3 regions of the Peribacillus sp. FSL K6-1552 genome follow, and region 1 is predicted to be linked to each of the others. Evidence: riboswitches for the same ligand, from Rfam matches in the RefSeq annotation. Region 1 holds a riboswitch; each other region holds the start of a gene.

Evidence for each region. A riboswitch is a leader RNA that binds a small molecule or an ion and turns the genes downstream of it on or off. The one in region 1 is predicted to bind S-adenosylmethionine.
Region 2: linked by a shared signal. The riboswitch ahead of NST21_RS16795 (bifunctional homocysteine S-methyltransferase/methylenetetrahydrofolate reductase) and the one ahead of NST21_RS07295 (Fur-regulated basic protein FbpA) in region 1 are both predicted to bind S-adenosylmethionine.
Region 3: linked by a shared signal. The riboswitch ahead of mtnK (S-methyl-5-thioribose kinase) and the one ahead of NST21_RS07295 (Fur-regulated basic protein FbpA) in region 1 are both predicted to bind S-adenosylmethionine.

Annotation. Positions count from the first base shown of each region.
Region 1 covers NZ_JBBOST010000001.1:1,507,524-1,509,789, forward strand. Annotated here, with positions in the region: gene tenA (thiaminase II) at 1-202, opposite strand, end outside; TPP riboswitch at 321-410, opposite strand; TPP riboswitch at 488-591, opposite strand; SAM riboswitch class I at 750-854, shown strand; gene NST21_RS07295 (Fur-regulated basic protein FbpA) at 1,028-1,216, shown strand; gene NST21_RS07300 (aspartyl-phosphate phosphatase Spo0E family protein) at 1,491-1,682, shown strand; gene NST21_RS07305 (GNAT family N-acetyltransferase) at 1,772-2,266, opposite strand, start outside.
Region 2 covers NZ_JBBOST010000001.1:3,516,297-3,518,562, forward strand. Annotated here, with positions in the region: gene NST21_RS16795 (bifunctional homocysteine S-methyltransferase/methylenetetrahydrofolate reductase) at 1-1,047, opposite strand, end outside; SAM riboswitch class I at 1,151-1,249, opposite strand; gene NST21_RS16800 (MOSC domain-containing protein) at 1,376-2,011, opposite strand.
Region 3 covers NZ_JBBOST010000001.1:3,551,446-3,553,711, reverse strand. Annotated here, with positions in the region: gene mtnA (S-methyl-5-thioribose-1-phosphate isomerase) at 1-37, opposite strand, end outside; gene mtnK (S-methyl-5-thioribose kinase) at 52-1,254, opposite strand; SAM riboswitch class I at 1,336-1,490, opposite strand; gene NST21_RS16980 (nitrilase-related carbon-nitrogen hydrolase) at 1,654-1,788, opposite strand; gene NST21_RS16975 (pyridoxal phosphate-dependent aminotransferase) at 2,229-2,266, shown strand, end outside.

The DNA.
Region 1 (2,266 bases):
CTTTGATGACTCCTAACGCAAAGAGTTTGGAATAATCCATAAGATAGATATAGTCCTGCTTTAGGTAATAGGCAAATTTCTTTTCTGAAAGCGTCCCATCTCCAATCGCCTGAACAAAGGGATGTGTATGGTTCCTTTTCCAGATTCCTTTTGCCCGTTCATGAAGTCTATCACTGAAGGTTTCTAATTTTGTATTCTCCATGGTACATCCTCCTTGAAATTTAAAATTTACTAAAATTGTAAAGTGTGCATACACTATCTGATCAACAAAAAAACCGCTCTCTGAAAGAAAGCGGCTGTTACCGAGGAAGAAGCAAATTCCTTCTTACAGCCTGCTTCCCTCCGCTGGTATGACCAGATCAGGTGCAAAGGGTTTGATTCTCAGCAAAAGTGCTCCCCTAGCAGTCTAATTATTCACTTTTTCCATCTAAAAAAAAAACCGCTCCTGAAAAACGGAGCGGGGCAGATGGATAAAGTCCTGTGTTTAAGACGATATCATCCACTTCCCTCCGCCGGTATGATCCGGTTCAGGTTCAAAGGGTCCGGAACAAATTCCATCTCAGTCTTAAAAAGACTCCCCTAGTGGTGTGAATGTATGTAATTACTGACATCATATCAGAAAGCCAGGAAATTGCAACCCAATTTGAATGGGGTCTATAGAGAATACCTATCAAAAAAAGGGAGAACCATGTGATTGACTTTTGAAGAATATTGGGATAAAATCATGTCTACATCATTTATATATTGAATTCTTATCCAGAGAGGTGGAGGGACTTGGCCCAAAGAAACCTCGGCAGCAGACCCATTTTGGGAACTGTGCTACATCCAACAAGCATACGCTTGGAAGATAAGAAGAGCCGAACGGACAACTGTAAGCCTCTTCTTGAATTAGAAGAGGCTTTTATTTTTGTGAAATAACGTTTAGTAACATAATAGAAAAGATATAATTTGGTGAAAATGAAACCTGTTACTACAATTTAGCTCATATGAAAGCGGGCTGATGAAGACAAGGAAAGGAGCCATTTACATGGCAGAATTATTTAAGAGAATTGAACAGAGGAAGGCATTGCTGATTGAAGAGTTATTAGCGAATGGAGTTTATAAAACCTCTGATGAAAGACATCTTTATGATGTTCCTTTAAAAGTGCTTGAAGATGAATATAAGATTGTTATAAATAGACCTAATATCGAGTCTCCTTCAGAGTGGATGACATAGTAAGAGTTCTTAAAATACTTTACTATCTTAAAATATTATTTAATCTGATGAATATTATTAAAGCATTCGCAGTGTACATGAGTGAATGCTTTTTTATATTTGTCTAGAATATAAAATGTCACAAAAAAGACACAAACAGGGAGTAGAATAGGCTTTTTGTCACATTTATTTTGTGGAATAACACATTTTAATTTCCATATATGGTTGATTTTAACTACTTATTTCCTTATCATAAAAGGTGTAAGAAAATTGAATAAATAGGAAGTGACTATAGATGCCCCCACAGATAACCGTAGAAAGAATAGAAGAAAAGAGACGGGAAATGATTAAATTGGCAGCTGATTATGGTTTTACAAGCCTTCTAACTGTTCAAGCAAGTCAAGAATTGGATTCGCTGTTAAATGCTATAACAAATAAAAGAAAATCAGAATATTTTTTGCTTAAGAAATTTTATAGTGACTTTTAAATTTCGTCAGTGACTTTAAAATAGATTCCTTCATTTAAACTAAAAAAGGCTACTGCTGAATGAAGGCAATAGCTTTTAAGTAATGAAATTCAAATATTAACACGCTTACCAAGGATTACTAAATCTCGTTCAATACCATCTAGCTCGGCAACTTGAGGTAAATGCGCCCATTCTTCAAAACCGAATTTAGAAAACAGTCTTATGCTCGGTGTATTGTGAGCAAATATAAAACCAAGTAGTGTCTTAACTCCTAATTTTGGACTCACTTCAATTGCCTTTTGAATCGAAATTTGTCCAATTCCTTTTCCCCGGAAATAATCATCAATATATATGCTGATCTCGGCAGTGGAATCATAGGCTGGCCTACCATAGAAAGATTGAAAACTCATCCATCCAGCAGTTTTTCCTTCGAATGTAATAATATAAAGCGGTCGTTTTTCTGAATGATGTTCCTCAAACCATTTAAGCCTCGATTGCACTGAAACAGGTTCTGTATCTGCAGTAACCATCCTTGAAGCAATAGTCGAATTATATATTTCGACTACTCTTGGTAAATCTGTTAGTTCTGCATCCCTAAACTCTAT
Region 2 (2,266 bases), 2.0 Mb from region 1:
ATCAACACCCGCATTTTTTAATGCCTCCGCACCAGCCATAAAACCTTCAATTCCTAATTTTTTCGGCGGATCAAGTTCAACAAGAATCGTTCTTTCAGTTTTGGCCTGCTCATGCAGGGGTAGTTCCAGTTCTCTATGATTCACTTCAATTATTTCGATTTCACGGGCTTTCGTCATTTTTTCTTCTACTGGAACTAAACTCCCAATCGCATTTTTCACAGATTGAATATGAAGTGGTGTTGTTCCACAACACCCACCGATTATCGTGGCACCCTGCTCACGAAGCTCAAGGGCACTTGAGCCAAAATATTCAGGCACTGCTTTATAAACTAGTCTTCCATCCACGTAATCCGGTAGGCTGGCATTTGGATAGATAGCGATAGCCGCATGCTTTGGCAAAGTCACTTCTTCCAAGGCGCGAATCATATGATGTGGACCTAGACGGCAATTCACACCAACAACATCAGCACCCAATTGCTCGAGTTTTTGAAATGCTTCATTTAAATGGATCCCATTTTGAAGATTACCTAATTCATGCATCGATACATTTGCAATAATTGGCAATTCCGTTTCTTTTTTAGCAATTTGCAACACGGTTTCAAGTTCTTCCAGATCATAAAATGTTTCAAGGAGAATCCCATCAGGATTTTCTATAAGCAGACTATATAGCTGCTCACGAAAACCTCGCTTAATTTCTTCCATGCTTAAATCCGATTTACGGATACTTCGCTGCGCCCCTATAGTACCAAATACAAATGCATTGCCTTTTGCAGCTTTTTTAGCAAGGATAACCCCCTGACGGTTAATTCGGCTTACTTCATCTTCAAGACCATGCCGTTTCAATTTATTAAAGTTAGCTCCGTAAGTATTCGATTGTAGAATATCAGCACCTGCTTCTAAATAGGCACGATGAATGGATTCAATTTGATCAGGATTAGTGCAGTTTAATTCCTCATAACATTGATCGATTCCATATGAGTATAATAATGTTCCCATTGCTCCTTCTCCAACCAGCATTCTTTCTTTCAATTCTTTACGAAAATCCATATGTACACCCTCTCTCAAAAACAATTCTGTTTTTGTCGTTTTCTATGAGTATGAGAGAAAAGAAAAAAAACCTTCTCAAAGAAGAAGGTTTTTTGAAACATTCTCCTCATCTATCAAGCTCTGCTTGCTGGATTTAGCACCTTTGCCTAAGCTGGTTGCTGAGGTTTCCTCGGGCCAGTCCCTCCACCTCTCTCGATAAGATCCATTTATAAAGTTTTCTTAACATTTCAAAATTTGTTTATATTTAATTTACATTAATAATCTGTCAATTTCAATAGTTTGATAGTCATTTTTTTCTTTTCTACTAAGATCAAACATCCTTCAAAGTTTAAACTCTCTTTAATATCCTTTGTTTCCAGTCCTCCGCTAACGAATCTACAGAAAGTAAAGCATGAGCTCCATCCTGTCCGTCTCGATTATGCAGGATCACTTCAGTTGCATAATATACTGAGATGTTTTCTTGAAGTCGATCTAATAAAACAATTTCATCTTGTTTTTTAATAACTCCTTCTTGAATGACCTTTGCAAAATAACCAGTAAAACTTGTTTTCATCACTGATGTCAAAAACTTAGGTTCTTGGTTAAAGTGAGAAATAGTCGAGCAAGGAATTCGTCCTTGGGTGATCTGAACAATTGTCCCACCTATTTGATAGATATCACCGATATACGTTTGAGTTTCCATCATCCCAGCTACTGTTAAATTCTCACCAAAAGCAGGGATATCAAGCTGTTTAGAGAATTTTTCATTCCAAAATGAGTAATGCTCAAAAGGATAAATGCACAATGCACGGTCAGGGCCTCCATGGAACTTTAGATTACCTACTCCGTCTCCAACTATTCCTGATTTTGTTACGGTCACATTATCCAAAGTTTTTTTATCCATAGCTGATAAAATCTTAACATTCGAAAACATTTCCTGTTTAGGCTTTCCGGCTTGAAGGGACACGATTTTTCCATTTTCCAATTAACATCTTCCAATCCTATTTACTTTATATCATCCTTATATGAATACATTATACTAAAAATTCATTTTATTCTGCATCTATTTTAATTACTTTACTATTTCGGAGAAGATAAAAACTTCTACTTCCGGGAGTAATGGTGGAAAATTACTGATTTTCAGAAAAATCGTACTATAGTTTCGGTAATTTGGTTGCTATTTCAGAATTAAATATGGTAGAATATGAACACAATATATAGTCGAAAAACAAAATCGGTC
Region 3 (2,266 bases), 2.0 Mb from region 1:
GAACGGAATAAGGTAAGGCTGTTGTCGTCGTCGTCATATGTAGTTCTCCTTTTAAAGGGTTGAATAAGTAGGCAGTGTATGTTGCTTCAATGCTTCAATCACAGCTGGAACATCTAATTCTTCCCTTTTTTTAATTAAAAAAGCACCAATTTTCAATGTAGCCGTTTTGGCAGCGATTCTTGTTTCTTTATCTTCAATAACATTTAAATCTGCAACATGAGATAAGCCTATTGTTCTCCGAATCAGCTCACAGCCAGCAAAACCATATGCATCTTTTCTGAATTTAGTGAGCACATATGATAGATAACCATTTACTTGACGAAACGGACTTTTGTTTTGGGTATTCCAAAGATTAGTATATGTCTCTTCAAAAGTATCCCAAAATTCTTGGAGGTGTGTGAAAATTTCCTCTTTTCCAGCGGGATTACGTGTAACTGCCTGGAATAGAAGGTTTGCTGTGTATTGGCCAAGATCAAACCCAACTGGTCCATAAAAAGCGAATTCAGGATCAATAATCTTCGTTTCGGTATCACTTGCAAATATACTTCCCGTATGTAAATCTCCATGAAGTAAGGCTTCCTGTTCGGTTTCAAAGCTTTGTTTCAGCTTAGAGACTTCAAGTATTACTTCTTGATCATTCCAAATGCTTTTGGCAGCATCCGTCAATTCTACTTCATACTCACCCGGTAGTTCTTCAAAAAAAGGATCTGTGAAAACAAAAACTTCAGTAATTTTGCAGAGTTCAGGATTCGTGAAGTTTCGGGCCACTTCTTTTTTCGCAGACGGTTCTAAATGCAAATCAGATGTGTAAAATGCCGTTTTCGCAACATACTCACCAATATGTTTCGATAGTAATGGAAATTGATCGCCATCGATTAAGCCTGTTCTCGCTATTTTTAAGTGTGAGAGGTCTTCCATGATTGTGATAGCAAGCTGTTCATCTGAATAATAGACTTGCGGTACAAATTCGGGACAATAGCTCTTAAAATGGATAAGTGCATTTGCTTCAATTGCAGCCCTTTTTAAGGTCAGCGGCCAACTTTCACCAAGTACCTTTGCATAAGGAACCGCTTGTTTGATTATAATTCCTTTTTTTGTGGCTGTGTCTGTAATATGAAAAACATAATTTAAGTTTCCATCGCCTATCTCTCTACATTTTAAAGTGGCATCTGTTTTGACCAACCCTAGTTTTTTTGCAAGGGTTATTGCAGTTTCATTTGACAGTAATTCAAAGTTCGAATGGTTTAAAGTCATTATTTTCCCCTCCAAATATATAAAAATAATAATGAAAAAGCCTCTTTCATATAGAAAGAGGCAGAAGTTTTAGCTTCGGACCTCTTATCTTCCAGAAATATTGCTTTCTGGTGGAATTAGCACCGTGCCCTGTGGATTTATAATCCGGCGGAAACTCCGCCCCATTTCACAATGGTATTACAGTCGGTTGCTGGGCTTCATAGGGCCTTTATCCCTCAGCCTGCTCTTGATAAGAGTAAATGTAAATGTAAATGTTTTCTGAAATTTTAATCTTCGGGAAAATAATATCAACTTTTTAAATAGTTTGTCAATGGGTAATTTAATAATAATCCGCACGAAGTTCTTCGAATTCAGTTTTGTTACATGCTTCCGTTACTTTTGAGAGGTCCAGGGTACCTGTTAGGAGTTCTTTCTTTTGCCGGCTTCACTTACGATATTCCCCCATGGATCTATAATCAGGGATTGTTCGGCAAATATTTTATTAAAATCGGACCCTGAACGATTTAATGCTAAAACGTAGGCTTGGTTCTCCATGGCACGGCTGACCCTATATCGGTCCCTAATGATCGAGCCTCGGTTTGGGCCACTCGGCGGATACGAATAGAACTTGCGCACCTTTTGAACGGTATGGACTCACTGCCATCCTTGTATACGTATGTTATAAAAAATGAATGTAATCGTTTTTTCTGCTTCTTCATCCGCAATCTCATTCAATCTAGTTAAGTCGTATCCAACTGTTCAAAGTTCAGGTAAAATAACTATATCTGGTTTAGATTAGCCGGCTTTTTCTATCCTTTTGTTCTGCGAAATGAAAATTAATATATGGTTATCCAAAGGCAATATCCATTTGGTGGAATGAGATTTTCCATTTCATTTTTTTAAATCTCTATATGTAAAAAAGCACTTTACAAGACTATGATAAACATATATCATTTGTGACTAGAATTTCAAGAAATTTCAGAGAAGGTGTTTAAATGATGCAATTCGAAAAATCCAGACAGCTTCAGGAACT